DNA from 2 places in the Rhizobium sp. 10PS4 genome. Region 2 is predicted to be linked to the other one. Evidence: riboswitches for the same ligand, from Rfam matches in the RefSeq annotation. Region 2 holds a riboswitch; the other holds the start of a gene.
The links. A riboswitch is a leader RNA that binds a small molecule or an ion and turns the genes downstream of it on or off. The one in region 2 is predicted to bind FMN.
Positions count from the first base shown of each region.

Region 1: another riboswitch for FMN. It lies ahead of RWJ89_RS04760 (6,7-dimethyl-8-ribityllumazine synthase); the one in region 2 lies ahead of ribB (3,4-dihydroxy-2-butanone-4-phosphate synthase).

Region 1 is NZ_JAWDIW010000002.1:373,908-380,327, forward strand. Features, by position in the region: gene RWJ89_RS04735 (LysR family transcriptional regulator) at 1-291, shown strand, start outside; gene RWJ89_RS04740 (antibiotic biosynthesis monooxygenase family protein) at 366-734, opposite strand; gene RWJ89_RS04745 (MarR family winged helix-turn-helix transcriptional regulator) at 833-1,309, shown strand; gene RWJ89_RS04750 (cytochrome b) at 1,290-1,823, shown strand; gene RWJ89_RS04755 (VOC family protein) at 2,032-2,721, opposite strand; gene RWJ89_RS04760 (6,7-dimethyl-8-ribityllumazine synthase) at 2,978-3,412, opposite strand; FMN riboswitch at 3,490-3,632, opposite strand; gene RWJ89_RS04765 (SRPBCC family protein) at 3,879-4,325, shown strand; gene RWJ89_RS04770 (GCG_CRPN prefix-to-repeats domain-containing protein) at 4,512-4,820, shown strand; gene RWJ89_RS04775 (hypothetical protein) at 4,935-5,159, opposite strand; gene RWJ89_RS04780 (adenylate/guanylate cyclase domain-containing protein) at 5,375-6,420, shown strand, end outside.
Region 2 is NZ_JAWDIW010000005.1:166,382-172,801, reverse strand. Features, by position in the region: gene RWJ89_RS11225 (sugar ABC transporter ATP-binding protein) at 1-1,019, shown strand, start outside; gene RWJ89_RS11220 (SDR family oxidoreductase) at 1,042-1,830, shown strand; gene RWJ89_RS11215 (hypothetical protein) at 1,859-1,999, shown strand; gene RWJ89_RS11210 (glucose 1-dehydrogenase) at 2,097-2,879, shown strand; FMN riboswitch at 3,072-3,222, shown strand; gene ribB (3,4-dihydroxy-2-butanone-4-phosphate synthase) at 3,349-3,984, shown strand; gene RWJ89_RS11200 (SDR family oxidoreductase) at 4,071-4,838, opposite strand; gene RWJ89_RS11195 (DMT family transporter) at 5,167-6,075, shown strand; gene mobA (molybdenum cofactor guanylyltransferase MobA) at 6,102-6,420, shown strand, end outside.

The DNA.
Region 1 (6,420 bases), on a different contig from region 2:
ACCTGGTTTGCCGCAGCGAACGTTCCGCCGGCGGCACAGATAAACGCCGGTATCGTCTTCGACTCTTCCCTGGCGATGATGGAGGCGGCTCTGCAAGGACTGGGGATCGCTCTGGCACCGCCGTCGATGTTTTCCAGACATCTATCCTCGGGGGCTATCAGACAACCTTTTCCCACGACCATATCGCTGGGAAGCTATTGGCTGACCCGACTGCAATCAAGGCCGCCAACAGCAGCCATGCTCGCATTTTCCGATTGGATGATGTCGCAGATGTCTTCCGCATCGCAATGACAGCTTCCGGCGAGCCGGAGGCCGAGATCATCCCGACGCTCAAGGACTTCATGCCTCCACCGCCGCCGCTTTGCTTACGCCACACAGATGCCCGGCACGGCGACCTTCTGGAAGAGATGCGGTGAGGCGACCGCCGAGGACGGATAGGCCGAGAGCTTCCCCCGAAACTCCGGATGCGAGAATGCCGCCCGGAAATCGGCGGTCGATTCCCAGACGGCATAATTGAGATAAGCAGGACTTTCGCCGACGGCGCGATGCATCTGGGTCGAGATAAAGCCCGGCTGCCGTTTCATGAAGGCCGCATCGGCCTGCCAGGCATCAAGGAAGGCCTGCTCATCGGCCTTGTCGAGCGTGAAGAGGTTGATGAGGACGATCGCGGAGGCATCGATCGCGATTTGGCGATCGATCGGGAAGGCAGGGTCCATCGGGCGCATGAGCGACATGGTCGACTCCATCTGATTTGGTTACATGATGTCAATCTGGTGATATGGATACATAATCAATTTGACACTATGGTGTCAATATAGCTTTATGGTGACAAATGCACGAACCTCAACGGACCCCGGCCGGAACAGCCTTGACCGACCTCATTCTGGATCTCTTCCGGCTCAATAACCGGATGATCAACGCCGGCGACAAGCTCGTCGAGGGGCTCGGCCTGACCAGCGCCCGCTGGCATGTCCTCGGCACCGTCATCACAGCAGGCCGGCCACAACCGGTCGCATGGCTGGCGCGCGACATGGGGGCCAACCGCCAGAACGTCCAGCGCATCGTCAACGATCTGGAGAAGGAAGGGCTTCTGGCGTTCGAGCCCAACCCGCACCACCGACGGGCACAGCTCGTCGTGCTGACGGACAGAGGAAAACAGGCATATGAAACCGCCATGCACCTGCAGGCCCCCTGGGTCGACATGCTCTCGGAAGGGCTTCAGGTCGAGGATATCAAAACCACGCATGCCGTCATGAAGGCGCTGCGCAGCAAACTGGAAGGACATGGAGATGTTGAAGAGCAGGCCTGATCGCCATGGCGCAATAGCGGTCTCGATCCACTGGTTGAGTGCGGTTCTGATCCTGGCGCTGCTCGGCTCCGGCTTCCGGGCTGCCAACGCCATGGACGCGGTGACCAAGGCCGGGCTGCTGCGTTTCCACATTCCGGTGGCGATCGTCGTCCTGCTTCTCACGGCTCTCCGCATTGTCTGGTGGTGGCGTTTCGATCGCAAGCCTGCGCCGGTGCAGGCATCGCCTCGCTGGCAGGAGCGGCTGGCGGGCTTTGTTCACCTCGCCTTCTACATTTTCATTCTCGGCATGGTTGCCAGCGGCATCGGAATGATGATCCTCAGCGGCGCTGCTCCCGCCGTCTTCGGGGCAGCCGGCGCCACGCTGCCTGATTTCACCACCTATCCGCCGCGTGGCCCGCATGGGTTCGGCGCCTTCCTGCTTGTCGGCCTGCTGGTCTTCCATGCCAGCGCCGCGCTCTATCACCAGTTCGTCCGCGGTGATCACCTGCTGCGGCGAATGTGGTATGGCGGCTGAGATCCCGCCGCCGTCGATGTCTAATGTTTGGCTTCTCGGGCCTGACTCAGGAGACGCAGATCACCAAGCCGGCAAGGAGCTGGCCAGTGCCACGCCCAATTCGACGATCAACGCTGTGCGCCAAGAAGGCGCGATAAAGCACCGCGCCGTTGCCCGCCGAGACGCTTCTCAAATGATGTCACCGTCTGCGTGACGTCGCCGCCCTTGCCTATAAGGGCAGCTGCTTGCCGGCCTGTTCGCTGACCATGTATTCGGCGTACCAGTCCGGCCAGTTCTCGTCGTGTTTGCCGCCGTTTCGCTTCTCGTGTTCGCCGTGCGCGGTCGCTGCACGGCGCATGGCTGATGCGAGATCGGTCGACGTTGTGAATGTCGTCCCGTCGGCGTCGATGCGTCCCGGCAGGCGCGTGGTGACTTCCTGGAACAGCCAGCCGTTGCCATCGGGATCCTTGAAGGAGGCAAAGGAGCGATAGCTGCGGTGATCGGGATCGCGGCCGGCAATGCGGAGCCGCCCGAACAGGTATGGTTCGTCCTTGCCGGCATAGACGCCGGCCGCGTCACGGAACACTTCGCTGACCTCGACGCCGCGGGCGATGAGATCGCGGCGGGCGGCCTCGATGTCGGAGACGACGAGGTAGAGGCCCTGGGCGGAGCCGGGGGCGGCGGCGGTGACGTTCTTGCCGAAGATGATCGCGCAGCCGGAGCCCGGCGGCGTAAACTGGATCACCCGAAAGTCGGCATCATTGGCGAAGTCGGCGTCGAGCCGCCAGCCCAGGTCGTCATAAAAACGTTTGGCGCGGTCGACGTCGGAAACGGGGATGACGACCACCTCGAGCTTGGTATCGACGGGCTGTGTTCTCGGGGTCTCAATGGGGGGTTCGCTGCGCAGTGCATTGCTCATCTTAAGCTCCTTGGGTTCTGGATGTCTTGAGAATTGCGGACACGTGACGGTCAAGTTGACCACGGCGCGGTGGGGTCGTCGAATCAATTATTCTGTCTGATTTGGCCGGTATTGGCGGAGTCCGCTGCGACACACGGCGCGTCGCTCTCGATTCGTGCGGTTGGTGAGGGCATGTCGTCCGTGAGGCGGCGGGGTCGGTTCCCCGCCACCTTCGTCTGTCGTCCTGCGGCTCGTCGAGCCGGCGTGCAGGAAGTTCTTACGCGGCGAGAGCGGCGCGGGTTTTGCCGATCGTCAGAGCCGCCTTTGCTGCCTCGCGCCCTTTCTCGACGAAATGTGCGCGGTAGATCTGTTTGTGGTGCTCGGTTTCCTGATACTGATGCGGCGTCAGCGAAACCGACAGCACCGGCACACCGGTATCCATGCCGGCGCGCATCAGCCCATCGACGACGGCCTGGGCGACGAATTCGTGGCGGTAGATTCCGCCGTCGACGACGAAGGCGGCGGCAACGACAGCGGCATAGCGTCCGGTTGCCGCAAGATCGCGCGACAGCAGCGGCATTTCGAATGCGCCGGGAACATCGAACACATCGATCTGCTCGGGCGGAATAAGCTGATGGAAGCCATCTAGGGCGCGGTCGACGATATCGGCGTGCCAGCTGGCTTTGACGAAGGCATAGCGGGTGGGTGTCATGGTAATCTCCTTTGGCGAACAGACACATCACCCAAGGCGATCACGAACGTCCCCGACAGCCGCAGGGCGGCAGGAACGCACGTTCTCTTTCATCCGGACTATGACCGTCGGCTCAGGCATCTCACCTGATCTGCTGACCCTTCCTGAGAAGGCGCTCGCGGGCTCGCAATCTAAATTGCATACCGCCGGTAGGGACTTGCACCCCGCCCTGAGAACGGCGCGAACAATAGGGGGAAGGTGACGGGCTGGCAATAGGTCGAAATGCTTGGCGGCCAATGCAGCATCAGCGCTCCCGACCCGGCGATTTCGCTTGTTGGTCGATCGCGACGGGCAAGCCCTCTTGCGGAGGATGGGCTTGCGCCTACATGCTGTGCGTGAGGATATTCACGTCAGAATAGCACGGCAAGACAGGCTGCGCCGTCTCCACCGGAGACGGGCAGGGCCGTGGAAACCATGGGAGAGAGAGATGCAAGACCCCTTTGTCGTCCACCGCGAGGCGCATATCGCGGCGCCGCCGGCTGCGGTGTTCGCGTTGATGACCGACCCGGAAAAGATCCTGCGCTGGATGGGAACGGAAGCGCAGGTCGAGCCGCAGCCCGGCGGGCTCTATCTCGTCAACGTTACCGGCGCGCGCTTTGCGCGCGGCTCGTTTCGCGAGGTGGTGCCGGTTCATCGCCTTGCCTACAGCTTCGGCTGGGACGGCAGCGAGGTGGTGCCGCCGGGGTCGAGCCTAGTCGAGATCGACCTGATCGAGCAGGGGGGCGGAACGCTGCTGCGGCTCACCCACAGCGGCCTGCCGAGCGCCGAGCAATGCGCCGGCCATGCGGAAGGCTGGGCACATTATCTCGGACGGCTGACCGAGGTCGCCGCCGGGGGGGATCCGGGTCCCGATCCTTTTTACGGCAGGACATGAACAATTTTTTGCGGGCGGCGGGGCGGTTCTGAAGCGCTTGCCGTTGCGACAACAGCGGTCGGCGAGCGCTCGGACCAGCCGTGCGGAAGCGCTTCTTTTTCTCCCGCAAACATGAACGCGCAGTTCATCTCCAGTTCAATTTGGCGGTCATAAGGTGTGGACGGCTGGATTGAAATGGAGTTCTCGATGAAGGCACTTTCTATCGCGGCTGCCTTGCTCGCTGGCAGCCTCTCGTTCGGCACAGCGCAGGCGATGCCGATGGGGACAATCAATGTCCAGAGCAATGTCACAAAGGTCGACTACGCCTGCGGTCGCGGCTGGCATCTGACGCGCTGGGGCGAATGCCGGCGAAACTGGCGCCGCCCACCGCCGGTAGCTTTCTACGGTGGCCCGCCCCGCTGGGGCTGGGAGCGGCGTCACCGGGATTGGGATGGTCCGCGCTGGCGCCATGAGCGGCGCTGGGATCGCGACCGCCGTTGGCGGGATGATGACTAAGGGTCTTGCTTAGTTGGAGATGGACGAAGGCCGGGGCGATTTTCGCCCGGCCTTTTCTGATGAGACAGCTTCACGACGCTGACCGGCAGCGTCCTCCCGATTTGTCCGATACGGTCAGATCCTGCTGACGAGCCAGTACTTGTCGTCGATCAGCTCCTCGAGCTCGACCGGGTCCTTGACGCCGAATTCGAACCATTCGACGAGTTCCTTCGCCTTGCGGCTGCTCTCCTCCGCCGTCAGCTCGACCTGATGTCTTTCGCACCATCGCCTAAGGATCGACGTCAGCAGCGTCATGTCATTCCCATCCAGCGGATCTTTCGGCCAGAATATCGTGCCCATCGCACCCCTCAATCACACGATGACGAACGACCCTATAGTGGAATCAAAGTCGCGCAAGTTTAAAGTGTTTATTTTTTGTTTTCCACCACGCCGAATGGTTTTCGACAGCCGATGCGGACGGCCTTTGCGGGCGACAGGCCGAGTCGCTGGAAACGTCCCCACGATCACCCGGGGATGTCCTTGCGGATGTCCACGTGGGCGTGCGATGTTAAGCGATGGATCTGCCGTCTCCCCTTGCCTGGCTGGTTGATGAGGCCGGAGCCTCGCCTGGTCCCGAACGGTTTCTGGCCGAACTCGGGCGCCGGCTGCTGGCCGACGGACTGCCGCTTTCCGGCGGCACGCTGACGCTTTCGGTGCCGCATCCGATCATTGCACGGCGCACCTGGCTATGGCGGGCCGAGACCGGTGCTGTCATCGAGGCGCTGGCCTTTGCCGCGGCTCCGCAGAGCGAGGCCGGGCGCGACTGGCTGACCGGGCTCGGGCCGGTATGGGAGGAGCGAATAGGGCCTTCGCAGGATAGTCCCATGCTCGACTGGGCGGGTATCGACAACCGGGCAGGGTCGGGCGCATTCGCTCCGGCCGACGCCGACCGGCTGCGCGAGGTTGCGCGTTTTGCCGCCGCACCACTCGCAGCACTCGCGGCGCGGGAGGCGCGGGCAGCTCTGCTCGAAGCCTATCTCGGCCGGCGTAGTGCCGCCCGGGTGCAGGCCGGCGAGCTTGCCCGCGGCACCGGCGAGACCATCCGTGCCGCTCTTCTCTGCGCCGATCTGCGCGATTTCACCGCGCTTTCGGAGGTGACCGAGCCGCACGCAATGATCGCCACATTGGACGCTTGGTTCGATCGTGTGGCAGGCGCCGTGCACGCCTTCGGCGGCGAGGTGCTGAAATTCATGGGCGACGGTGTGCTGGCGATCTTTCCGGTCACGGCTGGGTCGGTCGAGGCAGACGCTGGCCGAGGGGATCGCGAGGCCTGCGAGGCCGCCCTTCGCGCGGTTGCCGCGAGCCGTGCCGGCATGGCCCATCTCGACCAGATACGCCTGGCGCAGGGGCTGGCGCCGCTGCCCTTCGGCGCAGCATTGCATTTCGGGGAAATCCTGTGGGGCAATATCGGCGCGGCCGACCGGCTGGATTTCACCGCCATCGGCCCCGCCGTCAATCTGGTCAGCCGGCTGGAAGGGCTCTGCAAGCCGCTCGGCCGAAGCGTGCTGATCTCGGGCGCGGTGGCAGCGAATACGGCGACGGCGCTGACGCCGCTCGGAGA
Region 2 (6,420 bases):
AGGCGCTGGCTCTCAACGCAAAGCTCCTGATTCTCGATGAGCCGACAGCCGCCCTTGGCGGTGCGGAGACGGAAGCTCTTTTCGAACAGGTTCGGAAGCTTCGCTCACAAGGTGTCGGCATCGTCTACATTTCCCACCGCATGGAAGAGATCAAGCGAATAACCGACCGGATCGTCGTTCTTCGCGATGGCGAGCGCGTGCAGGAATTCTCAGACAGCGCGACCCCGGTGCGAACGATTGTCGAGAGCATGGTCGGGCGCCCGCTTGACCGCTTGTTCCCTACCCTGCCGGTTCCGACAGATCGTCCCGTACTCCAGGTGTCCGGGCTGAGCTCGCCGGACAACTCGTTCCGTGACGTTACCTTCGAGGTCCGGGCCGGGGAAATTCTGGGGATCGCCGGATTGGTCGGCGCCGGCCGCACCGAACTGGTGCGTGCGATTTCGGGAGCAGACCCAATCAGTGCTGGTTCGATCAAGCTGGAAGGCGAGGAACTCAGGCTGCGCGATCCGGCGGACGCAATCGCCAAGGGTATCGTGATGGTTCCGGAAGACCGCAAGGAGCAAGGCCTGATCGTCGGGCACCGGATCAGCGAGAACATTATCTATGCCAATCTTGACAAACTCGGCGGCGGTTGGATCACGCCGCGCGTCAAGCGCTCCTTTGCAGAAAAAGCAGTTGCCAAGTTCGGGGTAAAGGGCCGTGCTGAACAGCACGCCTCGGACCTATCCGGCGGCAACCAGCAGAAGGTCGTGATCGCGAAGTGGCTCATGCGCGATCCCAAGGTCGTCGTGCTCGACGAGCCTACGAGAGGCATCGACGTCGGCGCCAGAGCGGGCATCTACGACATCATCGTCAATCTTGCCAAACAGGGCGTCGCGGTCATCGTCGTAAGCTCGGACCTCGAAGAAGTTCTCGGAGTCTCCAATCGCATTCTCGTGCTTGCGCAAGGCAAGCAGGCGGGGATTCTCAATCGTGACCAGGCAAATGACGTTTCGGTCATGGAGCTAGCTACCATCTAAACAGACAGAGAAAGGAAGAGCGGTGTCCGACATCACTCTGAACGCCCCGAAGCTTTTCGATCTCAGCGGCCAGGTTGCCATCGTTACCGGAGCCGGCAGCGGTATTGGTCAGCGCATTGCCATCGGCCTTACGCAATGCGGCGCCGACGTGGCGCTGCTCGACCGCCGAACCGACGACGGACTGGCCAAGACGGCTGAACATATTCGCGCCGCCGGCCGCCGCTCGATCCAGATCGCGGCGGATGTCACGAGCAAGTCTTCCCTTGGAGAGGCAATAGCACGTACTGAGGCAGATCTCGGCCCATTGACACTTGCAGTCAACGCGGCGGGCATCGCGAACGCGAACGCAGCGGAAGAAATGGAGGAGGACCAATATCAGACGTTGATGGATATCAACCTCAAAGGCGTCTTTCTTTCCTGCCAGGCAGAGGCTCGCGCCATGCTGAAAAATGGGCGCGGCTCCATCGTCAATATCGCCTCCATGTCCGGCGTGATCGTGAACCGGGGGCTGAGCCAAGCGCACTATAACGCCTCCAAGGCGGGCGTGATCCATATGTCGAAGTCTATGGCGATGGAATGGGTCGACCGCGGCATTCGCGTCAACACCATCTCCCCCGGATACACGGCAACGCCCATGAACACCCGTCCGGAGATGGTCCACCAGACCAAGCTCTTCGAAGAGCAGACGCCGATGCAGCGCATGGCAGCGGTGGACGAGATGGTAGGTCCGGCGGTGTTCCTGCTGTCGAATGCAGCGAGTTTCGTGACCGGCGTCGATCTTCTCGTTGACGGCGGTTTCTGCTGCTGGTGATGGGAAAGCTCATTGCCGCCGCGGGAAAGTGACCGATCTCGCTTCCTCCCTGGCTGAGATCGAGGCGCTGAAGGGAATAACGGGCACGACGGCGTGCGATATCGTCGTCTGCCCGCCCTTCGCGCTGATTGAACGGACGGAGAGCTCAGGCGTCGTCATCAGCGCTTAGGACTGCCTGAATTCACGACAACCAGTTGAGCTCCCAATGATGATCGCATGGTAGTTCGCATCCAGATTTGCTGTTTATCGATGGACAAGGAAAGAGCATGAAACGCTTTGAGCAGAAGACCGTCGTCATTACCGGGGGTAGCCGCGGCATCGGAGCGGCGATCGCCAAACGCTTTGCGAAAGAAGGCGCCAATCTCGTCGTCTCGGCCAACGAGGAGCTGGTTCACGGCGTTGCCGAACAGATCCGGGCCGAAGGCGGCAAGGCGATCTCCTTCATCGGCGACGTCACCGACAAGGCGAGCGTCACCGCCCTCTATGATGCCGCCGAGAAGGAATTCGGCTCGGTCGACGTCTCGATCCAGAACGCCGGCGTCATCACCATTGCCCGCGTCGAGGACCTGACCGAAAACGAGTGGGACAAGGTCATGGCCGTCAACACCAAGGGCGTCTTCCTCTGCGCCCAGGAGGCGATATCAAGAATGCGCAAGCACAAGCGCGGCGGCCGCATCATCAACACCGCTTCCGGCCAGGCCCGTGACGGCTTTATCTACACGCCGCATTATGCCGCCTCGAAAATGGGCGTCGTCGGCATCACCCAGAGCCTGGCCAAGGAAGTCGCGACTGAGAAGATCACCGTCAACGCCTTCTGCCCCGGCATCATCGAGACCGACATGTGGGCCTATAACGACCAGGCCTGGGGCAAGCTGCTCGGCAACTACGCCCCCGGCGAGTTGATGAAGGAATGGGTCGAGGGCATCCCGATGAAACGGGCCGGCTCCGGCGAAGACGTCGCCGGCCTGGTGACCTTCCTCGCCAGCGAGGATGCCGCCTATATCACCGGCCAGACGATCAATGTCGACGGCGGCCTGATCATGTCCTGATACATTTCGCCCAAAAGTGTGCAGCGGCTTTGAGACAACGACCTGAAACAAACATCAAACCACCAACGAAGCGCGGAAGGCGACACGGTCGTCGCCTCCGTGTGAACAGTGTGTCCATCGGCGTTAGGGCAGCTTTGCATTTTTGCCCGGTCGTGTGACCTTGCCATCCGCCTGTTTTTGATCCTATCTTTGAAATGTTCTCAGGGCGGGGTGTAATTCCCCACCGGCGGTATCAGGAGCAATCCTGGAGCCCGCGAGCGCTTCCGGCACCTCCTGTCGGAAGGTCAGCAGATCCGGTGAGATGCCGGAGCCGACGGTATAGTCCGGATGGAAGAGGACAACACGGGCAGTCGCACTCCCTCCCGGAGTCGGCCGACGTTTGTTCGCCCAAGGGCAGAAGGCTCGCTCACGGATTGAGCCGAGCAGACCATGTCAGTCCGCTGACATAACCCTTGAAAGGCCAGACAGCATGACTATCGCAACAATTGAAGATGCCATATCAGCCATTGCCAGCGGCAAGATGGTCGTCGTCGTCGATGACCAGAACCGGGAAAACGAAGGCGATATCGTGGTCGCGGCCGATGCCGTCACCCCGGAAACAATCGCCTTCATGATGACCCACGCCCGTGGCCTCGTCTGCATCGCCATGGAAGGCGAGCGCCTCGATGCGCTCGATATTCCGCTGATGGTGCCCAACAATACGGAATCGCACAAAACCGCCTTCACGGTCTCGGTCGATTATCTCAAGGGCACGACGACGGGCATCTCTGCGGCGGACCGCGCCGCGACCATCAGCGCCCTCGTCGACGATCGCACAAAGCCTGACGAATTCGCCCGCCCCGGCCACATCTTTCCGCTGCGCGCCAACCCCCGCGGCGTGCTCGGTCGCCCCGGCCACACCGAAGCCGCCGTCGATCTCGCCCGCCTCGCCGGAAGGACCCCGGCCGGCGTCATCTGCGAAGTCGCCAATGACGACGGAACCATGTCGCGCCTGCCCGAACTCACCCTTTTTGCCAAACGCCACAACCTCCTCCTCGTCACCATCGAGGATCTGGTCGCCTATCTCGAACGCCAGGCGGCAAAAGACGTACGCGAGGTCGCCTGATCGATGCCTTTGTTGCGGCGGCATAGCCCGCCGCAACAAAGAACATGCCGCAGTGATGACCCTGACGGCACCTTCGCTTGTCCGCCTTAAGTCCGGCTGATCGAAACGCCGCCGTCAGCCAGCATCGCCGCGCCGGTCACGAAGCTCGACATGTCGGAGGCGAGGAAAAGCGCCGCATTGGCGATCTCTTCGGGTTGCGCCATGCGTTTCAGCGCATGCAATCCCTCGACGAAGGCGAGCACCTCCGGCGTGGCATCAGGCGCGTTGGTAATGCTGGCGGGTGTGTCGGTGCCGCCGGGAAGCAGTGCGTTGACGCGGATCTTCTGAGCTCCGAGTTCAGCGGCGAGCACCTGCACGAAACCGATCAACCCCGCCTTGCTCGCCGCATAGGCCGCCATGCCAGGCATGCCGGCGGTGTGGCCGACGAAAGTCGAGGTGAAGATCAGCGACCCGCCGCCTTTTCCCATCGCCGCCGACTGGTACTTGGCGCCGAGGAAGGCGGCGGTGAGATTGGTCTCGATCGTCTCGCGCCAGCCCTTCAGCGACAGCCCGGCAACCGGCCCCATCTCACCGAGGATGCCGGCATTGTTGAAGGCGATGTCGAGCCTGCCGAAGCGCGAGACCGCCGTCTCGACAAGCCTTGCCTGCAGCGCCTCGTCCCTGACATCGCCTGATATGGCGACGGCCTGTCCGCCCTCCGCCTCGATTTCTGCGATGACGGCATCGAGCGCGTCCTGTCGCCGGCCGGTGACCACGAGCTTGGCGCCTTGCCGCGCAAAGAGTTTCGCCGCCGCGCGGCCGATGCCGGAGCTTGCGCCGGTGATGATGGCGATCTTGTCGTTCAGAAGTGTCATATCGGTTTCTCCTTCGTTGTTGCGAGATCTGAGATGCTCAAACATCAGGCGGTGCAGCCACCCGTTTCCCGCGCAGGAAGAGAAAAACGCCTATGGACGAACCGGCAGCGCGACGGCGCGTCCCCATCGGCGCCTTGATTGCGGCGTCGGAAGTATTGGGATTCACGTTATAAAACGGTGATTTGCGGCGATCTCCACTCACACGCCTGCGTTGATGTCAGCGTTACTGTGCATCGCATCATCGATTTATGCTTTGTGTGACATTCATCCGATTCCCTTGATGCATCTTCGCGACTAAAAGGAGCGCACAGGTAACGGGAATCTCTTCATGCCGCGGTCACGCAATACTGAGGGCGCCATCTATATGAGCTTGGCGATGGCCGGCTTTTCCGCAAGCGACGCCCTGTCCAAATCGGTGATCGCCTATATGAACGCCGGCGAAATCATGTTCTTGCGCGGCCTCTTCACCAGCCTGCTCGTCTATCTGATTGCCTGGAGAATGGGCGCGCTGCGTTCCTGGCGCATCGTGCTGGAGCCGATGATCATCTTCAGGATCATCTGCGAGGCGCTCGCCGCCGTCACCTATATCACCGCGCTCGGCATGATGCCGATCGCCAATGCCTCGGCGATCCTGCAGTCGCTGCCGTTGGTCGTCACCTTCGGTGCGGCGCTCTTCTTTGGCGAGCCGGTTGGTTGGCGGCGCTGGTCGGCGATCCTCGTCGGCCTCGTCGGCGTGATGATCATCATCCGCCCCGGCCCTGAGGGATTCACCGCCGCCGCCCTCCTCTGCGTTGCCGCGGTGCTGACGACGGCTGGCCGCGATCTCGCCACCCGGAGCATCAGTCCCGAGATTCCCTCGCTGATGATAACCGTCATCACCGCCATATCAGCCTCCTTCTTCGGCGCGCTGCTTATTCCGGTGCTCGGCGGCTGGCAACCGGTCAGCGCCGCAGCGCTTGGGCATCTCGCGCTCGCTTCGGTACTGGTGCTCGTCGGCTACCAGTCGGTCATCCTCGCCATGCGCACCGGCGAAATTTCTTTCGTCGCGCCGTTCCGCTATACCAGCCTGATCTTCTCCTCTCTGCTCGGCTTCCTCTTCTTCGCCGAAGTGCCTGACAGCTGGACGCTCGTCGGGGCTGCGATCGTCATCGCCTCCGGCCTCTATACGTTCTATCGTGAGGCCAAGCGCCGTGTGTCGCCGATCGCGCAGAAATCTGCGCCGCGCGCGCCCGTCTGAAGCAAGATGATGGCTGAGGAAGGATAATGGCTGAATTCTCGTTGGATAAATCTCATATAGCGGGCGTCGTGCTGGCCGGCGGACGTTCGCAGCGCATGGGCCGCGACAAGGCGGGCGTAATGCTCGGGGCCGAGAACCTGCTCCACCATGTGCTGACCCGCCTCTCGCAACAGGCCTTGCTCGTTGCCGTCAATGCCGAAACCGCCCCCGAGGAAGTGCCTGTCGTTCCCGACCGTTTTCCCGGCAAGGCCGGACCAATGGCCGGCATCCATGCGGCTATGGTTTATGCCGCCGGCCTTCCCTCAATCACCCACGTCGTCACGGTCTCGGTGGATTGCCCGTTCT